2 regions of the Dysosmobacter sp. Phy genome follow, and region 2 is predicted to be linked to the other one. Evidence: riboswitches for the same ligand, from Rfam matches in the RefSeq annotation. Region 2 holds a riboswitch; the other holds the start of a gene.
The links. A riboswitch is a leader RNA that binds a small molecule or an ion and turns the genes downstream of it on or off. The one in region 2 is predicted to bind thiamine pyrophosphate.
Positions count from the first base shown of each region.

Region 1: linked by a shared signal. The riboswitch ahead of ACVDHE_RS10695 (energy-coupled thiamine transporter ThiT) and the one ahead of thiW (energy coupling factor transporter S component ThiW) in region 2 are both predicted to bind thiamine pyrophosphate.

Region 1 covers NZ_CM136997.1:2,173,256-2,180,411, reverse strand. Annotated here, with positions in the region: gene ACVDHE_RS10720 (DUF4352 domain-containing protein) at 1-460, opposite strand, end outside; gene ACVDHE_RS10715 (VOC family protein) at 590-955, opposite strand; gene ACVDHE_RS10710 (FeoA family protein) at 1,149-1,379, shown strand; gene feoB (ferrous iron transport protein B) at 1,376-3,382, shown strand; gene ACVDHE_RS10700 (FeoB-associated Cys-rich membrane protein) at 3,395-3,511, shown strand; gene ACVDHE_RS10695 (energy-coupled thiamine transporter ThiT) at 3,584-4,249, opposite strand; TPP riboswitch at 4,355-4,461, opposite strand; gene ACVDHE_RS10690 (magnesium transporter CorA family protein) at 4,513-5,355, opposite strand; gene ACVDHE_RS10685 (hypothetical protein) at 5,377-5,928, opposite strand; gene ACVDHE_RS10680 (hypothetical protein) at 5,925-6,074, opposite strand; gene ACVDHE_RS10675 (helix-turn-helix domain-containing protein) at 6,092-6,487, opposite strand; gene ACVDHE_RS10670 (SLOG family protein) at 6,971-7,156, opposite strand, start outside.
Region 2 covers NZ_CM136997.1:1,211,833-1,218,988, forward strand. Annotated here, with positions in the region: gene ACVDHE_RS05945 (single-stranded DNA-binding protein) at 1-253, shown strand, start outside; gene rpsR (30S ribosomal protein S18) at 338-589, shown strand; gene spoIIP (stage II sporulation protein P) at 895-2,055, opposite strand; gene thiM (hydroxyethylthiazole kinase) at 2,154-2,957, opposite strand; gene thiW (energy coupling factor transporter S component ThiW) at 2,986-3,504, opposite strand; TPP riboswitch at 3,811-3,910, opposite strand; gene thiE (thiamine phosphate synthase) at 4,189-4,833, shown strand; gene thiD (bifunctional hydroxymethylpyrimidine kinase/phosphomethylpyrimidine kinase) at 5,005-5,802, shown strand; gene ACVDHE_RS05980 (energy-coupled thiamine transporter ThiT) at 5,799-6,410, shown strand; gene tenA (thiaminase II) at 6,407-7,069, shown strand; gene cytX (putative hydroxymethylpyrimidine transporter CytX) at 7,095-7,156, shown strand, end outside.

The sequences.
Region 1 (7,156 bases), 960 kb from region 2:
AGATCTCCAGATACCCGATGGAGAAGTCCGCCTGGCCGGCCGGGACCTCATACACCAGCTCACCGGTACGCTCCTCGTCCACAGCCAGCTGATAGGTGCCGGGCAGCTGCGCCTCACCCACCGGCTCCAGCTCCTCATAAGTCTCCGGGTCCGTGGTAATGGGGTAGCAGTAATCCTCCTCCGCGTCTCCCCATCCCAGCTGGAAGTCCGTGTCGTACATCTCGATGCTCTCCCGGTAGGTATTCTTCACCGTCACCTCCACCACCAGCAGCGCGTTCCCCGGCTCCGGCGTGCGGCCCGCGTATTCGCCGGTCAGACTGGCGCTGTCGATGGTAAAGTCAAAGAAATAGGTCTCCATCGTGTCTCCGATACGGCCTTCGGAAGAGACCTCCCCTCCGCCGCAGGCGGTCATCCCCAGAGCCATTGCCGCAGCGAGCATCAGCACAAACCCTCTTTTCATCGTTCTCTCTCCTCTTTATCTGTTATGGACGCCCACACAAATTTCCCCTGTATCCTTTTTCAATGTAACACATACCGTCTGCCCGCGCAATCCGAAAAACGCGGGAGCGCTGCCGCTCCCGCGTCCTATTTACCGTGTGGGAATGATCTCGATCCAATAGCCGTCCGGATCAGAGATGAAATAGATCCCCATGGCCGGATTCTCAAAGCAGATGCATCCCAGCTGGGCATGGCGGGCATGGGCCGCCTCATAGTCGTCAGCCCGCAGGGCCAGATGGAACTCGCACTCTCCCAGATCGTATTTCTGGGGGTGGTCCCGCAGCCATGTCAGCTCCAGACGGAAATCGGTCTTGCCATCGCCCAGAAAGACGATGACATAGCTGCCGTCGGCCGCCTCCTTCCGGCGCACCGGCTCCAGATCCAGCGCCTCTTTGTAGAAGGCCAGGGACTTGTCCAAATCAGACACATTAAAATTAAAATGATTGAATGTCAGCATATCGTTCACCTCTTCGTCAGTATACCATGGCGGCGCCGGGTGCTGTCAAGACAAAACCGGAGGTAGCTATGGAAGTTGCACAATTCCTGCCGCCAAGTTTCTCCGCATTTGTGCCCATTCCCGCTTGTCCCAGGGAGTTAGCAGTGGTAAACTCAAAGTGTTAGAGCAAGCTAACTTTTGGGAGGAATACCATATGACACTGGATATGCTGCCTCTTGGGCAGGAGGCCGTCATCACCGCCGTGGGCGGCGAGAATTCCCTTCGCTGCCATCTGCTGGATATGGGGCTGATTCCCCGGACTGTGGTCCGGGTGGAGAAGGTAGCCCCGCTGGGTGACCCCATCGAGCTGCGGGTCCGGGGCTATTCCCTGTCCCTGCGGAAAGAGGACGCCCGGAACATTACCGTGGAGGTGAGCAAGCCGTGATCTTCGCGCTGGCCGGAAACCAAAATTGCGGCAAGACCACCCTCTTCAACCAGCTCACCGGCTCCAACCAGCACGTGGGCAACTTCCCCGGCGTCACCGTGGACCAGAAGTCCGGCGCCATCCGGGGGCAGAAGGACTGCACGGTGGTGGACCTGCCGGGCATCTACTCCATCCGGCCCTACACGCCGGAGGAGATCGTCACCCGGGACTTCATCCTGAACCAGCGGCCCGACGGTATCATCAACATCATCGACGCCACCAACATCGAGCGGAACCTGTATCTGACCTTGCAGCTGATGGAGATGCGGATCCCCATGGTGCTGGCCCTGAACATGATGGACGAGGTCACCGGCAGCGGCGGCACCATCGACGTCAAGGGCCTCAGCCAGGCCCTGGGCATCCCGGTGGTGCCCATCTCCGCCGTGAAGAACCAGGGCGTGGACGAGCTGGTCCGCATCGCCGTGTCCACGGCGAAAAACCGCGTCTACCCCAAGGTATACGACTTCTGCTCCCCCGGACCGGTCCACCGCTGCATCCACGCGGTGGTCCACCAGATCGAGGACCACGCCGAGGCCTCCGGCATCCCGGTGCGCTTCGCCGCCACCAAGCTGATCGAGGGCGACGAGGACATCCGCGCCCGGCTGGAGCTGGACCAGAACGAGCTGGAGCTGATCGAGCACAGCGTCCAGGAGATGGAGGCGGAGCACGGCATGGACCGCAACGCCGCCCTGGCGGATATGCGGTATAATTTCATCGAGAGTGTCTGCGCCGGCACGGTGGTCAAATGCCATGCCTCCCGGGAGCGGCAGCGCAGCGAAGCCATCGACCGGGTCGTCACCAACCGCTGCCTGGCTCTGCCGCTGTTCTTCGGCATCATGCTGGCCATCTTTTTCCTGACCTTCAACGTCATCGGCGCGGTGCTGTCGGACCTGCTGGCGGCGGGCATCGACGCCCTGACCGCCGCCGTGGACGCAGGGCTCACGGCCTACGGCCTCAACCCGGTGGTCCACAGCCTGGTCATCGACGGCGTGTTCGCCGGAGTGGGCAGTGTATTGAGCTTTTTACCCATTATAGTGGTTCTTTTCTTCTTCCTGTCCATTCTGGAGGACACCGGATACATGGCCCGGGTGGCTTTCGTCATGGACCAGCTGCTGCGGAAGATCGGCCTGTCCGGCCGGAGCATCGTGCCGCTGCTGATCGGCTTCGGCTGCTCCGTGCCCGCCATCATGTCCACCCGGACCCTGGCCTCGGAGCGGGACCGGCGGATGACCATTCTCCTGACCCCCTTCATGAGCTGCTCGGCCAAGATCCCCATTTACGGAGTGTTCACCGCCGCCTTCTTTCCCCGGTACGCCGCTCTGGTGATGATCGGTCTGTACCTGCTGGGCATCCTGGTGGGCATCATCGCCGCCAAGGTCCTGGGCGCCACCGCCTTTAAGGGAAACCCGGTGCCCTTCGTCATGGAGCTGCCCAACTACCGCTTCCCCTCCCTCAAAAGCGTGGGACAGCTGTGCTGGGACAAGGCCAAGGACTTCCTGACCCGGGCCTTCACCATCATCTTTGTGGCCACCATCATCGTCTGGTTCCTCCAGACCTTCGACACCCGGCTGAACCTGGTGGCCGACAGCGCCCAGAGCCTGCTGGCCACGGTGGGCGCCGTCCTGGCGCCGGTGTTCACGCCCCTGGGCTTCGGGGACTGGCGGGTGTCCACGGCCCTCATCACCGGCTTCATCGCCAAGGAGTCCGTCATCTCCACCCTGGGCATCCTCACCGGCTCCGGCACAGATGTGGGCGCCGCCGCCCTGGGGACGCTGTTCACTCCGGCGGCCGCCGCGGGCTTTTTGGCCTTCACGCTGCTGTACACCCCCTGCGTCGCCGCCATCAGCGCGGTGCGGCGGGAGCTGCGCTCCGGCTGGAAGGCCGCGGGCGTGGCCCTGAGCCAGTGCGTGATCGCCTGGGCGGTGGCCTTCATCGTATACCGGCTGGCGCTGCTGATCCTGTAAGGAGGGAACCCGATGGAACTTCTGATCCTTCTGGCCCTGGGCGTGTGGCTGTTCTTCGCCCTGCGGTCCTGCCGCCGGCATCCCGGCTGCGGCGGGGACTGCGCCCACTGCCGGGGCTGCAAAAAATAGATCGGCGTCAAAACAGGCCGCCCCGACGGGGCGGCCTGTTTTTCTGTGAGAGGGAACCGGCGGGGGCAGCGCTTACCGCACCGCGCTGCGGCTCACCCGCTCCAGGGCTTTGCTGACTGCGGGCACCTTCAGCACGATGACCGTGATGATCCCCTCCGCCAGCAGGTAGCTGTAATTGTAGACGATGGGATACACCGCCTTCAGGGACTGGGGGAAATTCTCCGGCATGTAGTCCATCCAGTAGAGGTATCCGCCCAGGGAGTGGAAAAAGCCCCGGGCCAGCACCGCCGCGATGTAGCCGATCACCAGGCCGTTTTTCTTTCCCCGGAACAGGCCGGAAAGGCCCAGGGCGGCAAAGGCGAACACATAGTCGCAGCAGACCTGGAACAGCGTCAGGAAGTAGGGCTCCTGCAAAAATTGCAGCACACCGTAGGCAAGGCCCACCAGCACGCCGGTGCGGACGCCGTACCAGTAGCCGATCAGCACGATGAACAGCATGCTCAGCAGGGTTACGGACCCGCCGTAGGGCATCTCGGCGAAGGGCTTGATGAAGGACGTGACATAGGCCAGGGCCACCGCCATGGCGCAGTAGGCCAGGTGCCGGGCGCTCATACCCCGGGTCTCCTTCCCGCCGGACAGGGCCAGGCCCGCCAGCAGGAACAGGGCCATCAAAGCCCCGCTGAGGACGTATCCGGCGGTGGTGAGGCCGCCCTCGGCATTGACGAACAGTTGCAGCATGATGAACTTCCTCCTTGTCGATCTGACCGCGGACCGGCGGGCGGCATGAAAAAAGCGCCCTCCCGGGCTGCCGGGAAGGCGCTGGTACGCGGAGATCTCCCCGCGCGTCGATCATTGACGGCTCCCTACGTTGGCATTACCCACATCAGGTCACGGGTCGGCGCTCTCAGCGCCCTCTCAGCCTGTTGCAACAAGCTCCCCGGTCCACAATCTATGAACTTGATGGGCTCATCCTACCACGTTTCGACCAGCTTTGCAAGGCCTCACAGCCACTTTTTCCGCTTGAACCACCACAGCAGCGCCCCCACGATGACCGCGCTCAGGCCGATCACCGCCGGGTAGCCGTAGCGCCACCGCAGCTCCGGCATGGCGGCGAAGTTCATGCCGTACCAGCCGGTCAGAAGGGTCAGGGGCAGGAACACCGCCGTCACCACCGTGAACACCTTCATCAGGTCGTTCTGCCGGATGGACAGCTGGGACTGGTAGGCCTCCCGCAGGTGGGACACGGACTCCCGCAGGTCCTGGACGGTATTAAGATACCGCTCCGTCCGGTTGCCAAGGTTGGAAAAGCGGCGGGCGGTCTCCTGGCTCAGCAGGCTGTTTTCATTGTCCGCCAACTCCCGGAAGATGGAGTCCAGCTGCTCATAGTACCGCCGCAGCCGCAGCAGCTCCCGCCGCCAGGCGGCGATCTGCGCCAGGCAGTCTCCGTCGGGCCGGGCCAGGACGGCGTCCTCGCCGTCGGCGATCTCCCCCTCCAGGGCGTCCAGGTGGTCCATGTCCCCCATCAGCAGCCGGACGAAGAAGCGGTGGAGCAGCTGCTCCCGGGAGAGCGGCTCCTCCTCCAAAGCGGCGAAGATCTCCCGGGCCCGGGTCAGGCCCCGCTCCTCCCCGCAGAAGCACAGGAGGCGCTCCCGGTCCAGATACAGCAGGAACCGGGCGTCCTCCGTCCGGTCGCTGCGGACGTCGTACCAGTCGAAGGCGATCAGGTCGAAGCCCTCGAACCCCTCGAAGGCCTCACTCTGTCCCTCGTGGATATGGCGCAGGACCCGCGGGTCCATGTACGCCTGCATCTCCTCCAGCCGCGCCAGAGGCAGCACCGTCTCCATCCGATCGCTTCCTTCCCGTCGTCAGTCCATAGCCGCGCCGCCGGGAGGCGGCAGGGCCTCAAAGAGCTTCCGGCTGCGCCAGAGGGCGGCCAGGAACCAGACGATGCCCACCAGGCCCGCGATCACGCCTATCAGCGCCAGCAGGGAGCCCAGGATCGCCAGGATCCAGGAGGCAACCTGGGCCACGGCCAGCACCGTCCAGCCGGTTTTCAGGGAGGCGCTGTTCAGATCCGCCCCCCGGCGCCCCTCCGTATCCCGGATGGCCTGGACCACCGCCCAGGACACGTACAGCGACACCGCCAGAGCCGCGAGGCCCAGCAGCACCGTCAGCCAGCTGCCCTGACCGGTGACGGCCAGCAGGTCCCCCAGCCACAAAATACCCGTATACACGGCCATGCCCAGGGCGAAAGGCCGGATGGAGGCGAAGAGGCTACTCTCCCCCTCCAGCTCCCGGCAGCCCTTCATCACCAGCAGATACCCCGCAAAGGGCGGCAGCAGGTTCAGCACATGGCCGTTCACCGTCAGATTGAAATTCACAAATACCAGGAAAAATCCCCAGAAGATCGAGCTCATTCCTGTCCCTCCTCCCGCTTCACCTTTTCCGCGTACCGCTTTCCGTAGTGAAGCACCAGAACGCCTGCCACAATCTTCAGCGCCGCATACACCACCGGGATCAGAAGGATGGTCCCCATCCCCAGCATGCCTCCCATCGGACTCATCTGTACCCCATCCTCCTTTACCAGAATATAAAGTTCAGTACGCCCAGGCCCATCAGCGCCAGGGCCAACAGGTCCAGCGCGCCCCAGGCGATCAGCACCCAGCCCAGAAGATAGCCCTTGGTCTTGACCAGATACCCCAGGCGGCTGATGGTATCCCGCTGAGCCTGGGTGGGGCCGCTGCGGGGCGGATGCTCCTCTGCGGACGGCTGCTCCGCAGCCTGGGGCCGCAGCAGATAGTCGGTGGTGACGCCAAAAATGTCCGCCAGGACCACCACCTTGTCTGTCTCCGGCATGGTCTCGTCCCGCTCCCAGCGGCTCACCGCCTGACGGCTCACATCCAGCCGCTCCGCCAGGGCGTCCTGGCTCATGCCGGCGCTCTGGCGCAGGGCCTGCAACTTTTCTCCGAATGTCATGGGTTCGCTCCCTTCAGTTTGGATGGTTCCATGCTACCAAACGGACCGGTTGCTGTCCAGCAACCGGCTATGGAAGTTCCGCAATCTCAGGTTGCTCCCCCTCAGGATAGCATATCCGCCCTGCCGCCGCAAGCCCCGGTCCGGGCGCAAAACAGCGCCGGGCGCGATCACCGCGCCCGGCGCCTGCCGTGCCGTTCATGTCCGCGTCCCTGTCACAAGCCGCTCCCGAAAGAACTTTGGGACATCCGCCTCCGATCTGCCCCTTTCGCCAGAGCGCGACACGGCGTCACAACGGACAAGCACAGCCGCGCGCTCCCTCCCATCGTTCCCCGGAAAGACGTGTATCCGGAAGGCACCCGGAAAAGCCCCTGGATCCGCCGGGTATTTGACGTTTCGGGCCGAAGCGGCTGCGCCGCCCGGAATTGGCCCGGCAGGGATCGTTCCTCCTGTCACACTTCTGCTCAACCCGGCGTACAGGAACGGTCATTCCGATTTTACACCTTCCCTGTCAGAATCTATCGTCACCGGCAGATCCGCGATATCCAGTCCACGGCTCATGGCATACTGCACCGTATACTGTGTGCCCCCGGGGGAGCCGTCAAAGGCGGCGATCAGCAGTGAAGCGTGGTCCACCATGTACCGGTCCCGCCGCTGCATGCAGCTGGAGGT
Region 2 (7,156 bases):
GGTGGAGGGCCGGCTGCAGATCCGCGACTGGACGGACCGGGACGGCGGAAAGCGCAGAAGCGCCGAAGTCGTGGCCGACAACGTCTATTTCGGTGATTCCAAGCGGGACGGCGGCAGCGATTTCGGCGCGCCCCCCGCGTACGGAGCCCCCGCTTCCTACGGAGCGCCCGCCGCTGGCCGCGGCGCCGCCCCCGCCGGAGGCATGTCCGACTTCGCCGAGATCGGCGAGGAGGACGGCGAGCTGCCGTTTTGATTTTCTGTGCCGTCTGCCGGCACTTTTCCTCAGCCCCGCCTTTACGGGAAGCTGATCACACTTTGATAAAGGAGGAACCCTCACATGGCCATTGATCGTGAAGCCAGACCCGCGCGCCCTGCCCGCGGCAAGCGCCGTAAGGTTTGCCAGTTCTGCGCGGACAAGTGCGAGTATATCGATTACAAGGACGCCGCCAAGCTGCGCCGTTTCGTGTCCGAGCGGTCCAAGATCCTGCCCCGCCGGACCACCGGTACCTGCGCCATGCATCAGCGCCAGCTGACCGAGGCCATCAAGCGCGCCCGTCAGATCGCTCTGCTGCCCTACGTGACCGAGTAAATCACTTAAAAAATCCCGTCCCGCTTTTGGGACGGGATTTTTATTTCGTCTGAAAAGGCCCATGGCCTTTTCAGACGAGAGATTTCATGGCAAAGCGGACTCGATTTCCCCGGAAATGACGGGATCAAAAAGATTCCGCCGCCTGTGGGCGGCGGAAAAGAGGCTTCGGGCGGCGGAACTCCGTGAGACACCGCTTCCCGCAAGGGGAACGGGATGAGGCGCGGGAGACGAAAGGCGCCCTGCCGGACCGCTCCCCTGCCCGCGGCGCGTGTCAGCCCCGGCCCGTCGGGCCGGGGCTGACGCCCTCACTTCCCCAGCTCGATCAGAAGCTGGGCCATCTGCCGGGCGAAGAGGCGGCCCGCCAGGGCGGCCTCCTCCGGGGAGTTGCCGGCGGCGCCCACCTCCAGCAGCAGCGACCCGGTGGTGGCGTGCTGGTTGTACCGGGAGTTGCGCAGCAGCATGGGCCGCATCAGCGTGGGATACTGTTCCAGCACCCGGCTCTGGAGGGCTACTCCCAGCTTCAGATTCTCGATCCAGTCCGGGTGGGCAAGGCCGCTGCCGTCGCTGCCCATGACCAATGTCAGCTGGGCGGCGGTGCCCTCCCCCTCCACGGTGGAGACCACCTTGTACTGGTTGCCCTGGCTGTCGGCGATGGCGTCCCGGTGGATGTCCAGGATAAAGCGGATGGAGGGGTACTGGGCCAGGTAGCTCTCGATGGCCGCCAGGGACCGGTCGTAGGCCCCGGAGTAGGAGGGGTAGTCGTACAGGGTCCGGTCGTGGAGCACGGAGATCCCCGCCGCGGTGAATTCCTCCGCCATCTCGTCCCCCACCTTCACCACGTTGTAGCGGGTGTCGGTGGTCCGGTGGTCCCCGGACCAGACCACCTCCGTGTCCCCGGCGGGAGTGTAGGACTCGCTGCCGTGGCTGTGGAGGATCAGGATCTGGGGCGAGCCGTCCACCAGCCGGGCGTCAAAGGGCTCTGTCAGCTCCGACACGGTCAGGGCGTGGTCCGTACTGTTGCTGATGTACACGGAGCCGCAGACCGTGTAGCCGCTGGGGTCCGTGGGGACCAATGTCCGGGCGGCCACGCCGTTGTCGGCGGCCTCCGGGGCCTCCAGGGGCGTCTCCGTCACCGGCTCGGTGACGATCTCCTCTGTCTCCCCCTCCGCCTCCGGCTGTTCGGCCCGGTCCGAGGACCACAGCTCCGCCACCGCCGGCCGGGCCGACAGCAGCAGGGGCGACTCCCCGATGGCCAGGGCCGCGGCGGCGGAGAGCTGGTCGGCCTGCCACAGGTCCCCCAGCTCCCAGTGGAGGATGCCCTGGGGCGCGGAGGTCCGCAGGGCCGTCCAGGCCTCTGAAAAGGTATCGCTGCCGGCGGTGACCGCCGCTGCCCACAGCGTTCCCGCCGCCAGGCACACCGCTCCGCCCCGCCGCAGGGCGCCGGAGAAAAAAGCCCGTCGCTTCATTTGTCTCACCTCTGGGACAACCTTATGCGCCGCCGGGGCAAAGTAGACCGGAAAAAACGGGAGCGCCGCAGGCGCTCCCGTTTGGGACAAGATGGGATTTACAGCTGCTCGATCCGGGCCAGAGCGGCGAAGTCGGCGGGGGTGAGGCTGGCGGCGGCATCCATCAGGGCGGCGCGGAAGGTGCCGGGGCCCCTTCCCGCGGCGGCCTCTTCCGCCCGGCGGGAACAGACCTTCCAGAAGGCGGAGGCCAGCACGGCGGCCTTGGCGGGGTCCGGCTCCACAGCGGCGAACACGCCGCACAGCACCGAGAGCATACAGCCCGTGCCGGTGACAAAGGCCATGAGATCGCTGCCGCCGGGCAGGCACCAGGCGGCGGTGCCGTCGGTGACGATGTCCTCCGGCCCGCTCAGCAGCACCGCCGTGTGGCGGCGGAGGGCCAGGGCTTTCGCCGCGGCCAGGCGGGCGTCCCGGCTGGCGGGATCGGGGCTGTCCACCCCCTGCTCCCGGCCGCTCTCCCCGGCCAGGGCCCGGGCCTCCCCCAGGTTCACCCGGAGGATGGAGGGCGTGGCGAGGTGCAGCAGCTCCCGGACCCGCCGCAGGCGCCAGGGGGAGGCCCCCACGCCCACCGGGTCCAGCACCATCGGCTGGGAAGCGGCGCCTGCCGCCTTGGCGCACAGGGCGCAGATCTCGAAGCGGATCTCATCCGGCGTGCCGGTGTTGAGCACCGTGGCGTCGGAGATGGCGGTGATGTCCGCCATCTCCTCCGGCGCGTGGGCCATCATGGGGCTGGCCCCCACCGCCAGGGCAAGGTTGGCGCAGTCGCCCGCGGTGACGATGTTGCTGACGCAGTGGATGAGGGGACGGCGCTGCCGGACCTCCTCCAGCCGGGTGAAATCGATCATGGATACACGCTCCTTGGGAGAGAATGCCTCAGCGGCTCAGGGTGGCCTGCATGGAGTGCAGGGCGCCGCTCTTCTTCAGGGCGGTCACCAGCACGCCGGCGATGATGGACCCGCCCACGGTGGACACCAGGAAGGGCACCACATAGGCGGTGTAGCCGATGGAGCCGGCCACCACGCCCATGAAGGCGATGGCGATGGGGTAGGACAGCAGGCCGCCGATGATGCCGGTGCCGAACACCTCGGCGCACAGGGTGCCCAGCAGGTTCTTGGACTTCCAGTACACCAGGCCGCACAGCAGCGCGCCGCACATGCTGCCCGGGAAGGCCAGCAGGGACCCCAGGCCCAGAAGGTTGCGCAGGAGGCTGGCCACGAAGGCCACGGCCACGCCGTACCAGGGACCCAGGAACACGGCGCACAGGACGTTCACCATGTGCTGCACCGGGGCGCACTTGCTGGAAAAGACGGGGAAGGAGAACAGGCTCCCCACGACGGCCACGGCGCACAGCACGCCGGCCAGGGCCAGCTTCTTGGTGGAAATGCTTCTCATGACAAAAAACTCCTTTGATGAAAGAATGGCAGGGAGAAAACGGCGATCCAAGGCAGCGTCTCCTCCTTGCAGGGCAAGGCACAGGCGGATACACCTCCGCCTGCGGAGAAATGCGGTCGAGGCTCACTGGCCTCCTCTCACGCCGGAACACGGCTTCCCATCGCTGCTTGGCCGGCCCGGACCCAGGGCGCTCCCCCTCGGCCCGCTCCCGGATGGCCCGGGGCGCCGGAAAACGGTTTTCTCTCCACGCTCCTTTCTCAAAAGAGTGGAAAAACGGCGGGGGACCCACCTGGGCCGCCCGCCGCGTCAGCTCGGATGATGACTTCCTACGGTGGCATTACCCACATCAGGTGGAGGGTCGAAGCGGTCGCTTCCTCTCAGCCGAATGGCTCCCCTGTGTTTTTACGAGGCCTATTATGGCACCGCCAACCGGGCTTGTCAAGGGCGGCGGCAAAAAGAGCGTGAAAAAATCCACGGACTGCCCTTGCAATGTGGAAAAAAGAGGCGTATATTAAACAATAAGTAAACAAAGGGGAGTCCGTATCGCCGGGCTGAGAGGGGACCGCCAAGGTCCCGACCTGACCTGATTTGGATCATGCCAACGTAGGGAAATCATGGGGCGTATCGCCGCGGACGACCGATTTTGGTGTGTCCGCGGTTTTTTGCGTCATAAGGAGGAGCCATATGAAACTCAACGGAAGCCAGCTGCGGCTGTATGCCGTCACCGACCGGGCCTGGGCGGCGGACGAGGACGCCCTCATGGACCAGATCGCCGCCGCCATCGACGGCGGCGCGGGCATCGTGCAGCTGCGGGAAAAGCACCTGGACCACGACGCCTTTTTGAAGGAGGCGAAGCGCTTTGTGGCGCTGTGCCGGGAGAAGGGCGCCGTCAGCATCATCAACGACGATGTGGACATCGCCCTGGCGGCGGACGCCGACGGCGTCCACGTGGGCCAGGAGGACCTGGCCGCCGGCCGGGCCCGGGAGGTCCTGGGGCCGGACAAGATCGTGGGCGTCTCCGCCCACAATGTGACCGAGGCCCTGGCGGCCCAGGCGGCGGGAGCCGACTATTTGGGCGTGGGCGCGGCCTTCGTCACCGGCACCAAGACCGACGCCAAGCCCATCACCCGGGAGACGATCCACGCTGTCACGGCGGCGGTGGAGATCCCGGCGGTGGCCATCGGCGGCATCACCCGGGAGAACCTGCCCCAGCTCTCCGGCTGCGGCCTTGCGGGCGTGGCGGTGGTCTCCGCCCTGTTCGCCCAGAGCGATGTGAAGGCCGCGGCCAGGGAGCTGCTGGCCTTGTCCGAGGAGATGGCCCGGAACTGAAGTTGTCCCAACCCGGCGAAAGATCGCTTTCGCCGGAGAAGGAGGAAATTTCCCGTCCGGCGGAGCGTTCCGCGGCCGAGGGAAGGGAAATTTCCGACGCGCGGTACATTGGGGGCACCACCTTGTATCGCCTTATAAAACTGTGCTGTTGAAAAGAAAGGAGAAACGAATATGAAAACAGCATTGACCATTGCTGGAAGCGATTCCAGCGGAGGCGCCGGGATCCAGGCAGACATCAAGACCATGACGGCCAACGGCGTATACGCCATGAGCGCCGTCACGGCCCTCACTGCCCAGAATACCACCGGCGTCACAGACATCCTGGAGGCCACCCCGGCCTTCCTGGCGGCGGAGCTGGACGCGGTGTTCACCGACATCTATCCCGACGCCGTGAAGATCGGCATGGTCTCCTCCTCCGCCCTGATCGAGGTCATCGCCGACAAGCTCCGCCAGTACGGCGCGGAGCGGATCGTGGTGGACCCGGTGATGGTGGCCACCTCCGGCGCCCGGCTGATCTCCGAGACGGCGGTGGAGACGCTGAAGGAGCGGCTGCTGCCTCTGGCCACGGTCCTGACCCCCAACATTCCGGAGGCGGAGCTGCTCTCCGGCATGACCATCACCGGCCCCGAGGGGATGGAGGCCGCCGCCCGGGCCATCAGCGAGCGCTACGGCTGCGCCGTGCTGTGTAAGGGCGGCCACCAGATCAACGACGCCGACGACCTGCTCTGGCGAAAGGCAAGCGGCAAGTGGTTCCGGGGCCGCCGGATCGACAACCCCAACACCCACGGCACCGGCTGCACCCTCTCCAGCGCCATCGCCTCCAACCTTGCCAAGGGCCATGACCTGGACACCTCCGTGGAGCGGGCCAAGGAGTACATCTCCGGCGCCCTGAGCGCCCAGCTGGACCTGGGCAGGGGCGCGGGGCCCATGAACCACATGTTTGACCTGAAAGGGGCGTTCGTGGAATGACCGCCCTTGTCATCACCGCGGTGTTCGCCGTGGTCTATCTGGCGGTGACGGTGTGGCTGTGCCGGGGGCTGCGGCTGAACGCCCGGGCGCTGTGCCTGGGGGGCGTGCTCTGCGCTCTGACGCTGGTGCTGGCTACCATCCGCATCCCCCTGCCCACCGGGTCCAACATCACCTGTGGGTCCTGGATCCCCCTGATGCTGGCGGCGCTGGTGTACGACTACCGCCTGTCCATGGTGACGGGCTGGGTGTGCGGCATCCTGGCTATGATCCTTATTCCGGGCTGGGAGGCGGTCCACTGGGCCCAGATCTTCGTGCAGCAGCTGGTGTGCTTTTCCTGCCTGGGCTACGCCGGGGTCTTCGGCGGGGACAAGCGGTGGAAGGCCGTGTGCGGCATGGCGCTGGCCGTGGCGATCCGCTGCGCGGGCCATGTGCTCAGCGGCGTGATCTTCTACTCCCAGAACGCCTGGGACGGCTGGGGTGCCTGGGGATACAGCCTGGTGTACAACTCCCCCCGCCTGGTGGAGGGCATTTTGAGCATCGTGATCGTATCGGTCCTGCCGCTGCGGGTGCTGCGGCGGACCATGCTGAGAGAAGGAGGTGCGGCATGAGCACTGTGGAACGGCTGCTGAAGGCCACGGAGGACATCTGGGCGGGGTATCACGACAAGCCCTTCGTCCGGGGACTGGGTGACGGCACCCTGGACGTGAAGAAGTTCCGCCGCTACATCATCCAGGACTACTGGTATCTCATGGACTACACCAAGGTCTTTGCCGTGGGCGTGGCCAAGAGCCACAGCGTGGAGGTCATGAAGCTCTTCGCCAAGTACATCCAGGCCATCCTGGACGGCGAGGTCAACGTCCACAACGGCTACATGGCCGATTTCGGCATCACTCAGGAGGAACTGGACCGGACACCCATCGCCCAGGACAACCGCTCCTATACCGCTTATATGCTCAGCGTGGCCTACAAGGGCGGCGAGGCCGAGGTGCTCACCGCCATCTTCTCCTGCGCGTACAGCTACGAGGTCATCGCCCGCAAAATCGTGGCCGAGCGGCCCGACGCCCCCAATCACCCCCTGTACGGCCGGTGGGTCCGGGGCTACATCACCGAGCGCTACACCGGCAACAACGTGATCCTGAAGGACATGCTGGAGCGGCTGACGGCGGACTACACCGAAGCCCAGCTCCGCCGTCTGGAGGAGATCTTCACCGCCTGTTCCCGGTACGAGGCATCCTTCTGGGACATGGCCTGGGAGGAGCGGGACTGAGCGGCCCGCGGAGAAAGGAGCGGATATGAAAAAGACCTCGACCTTTCAAAACGCACTTATCTGGTTCGGCGCCGGCGTCTCCCTGGC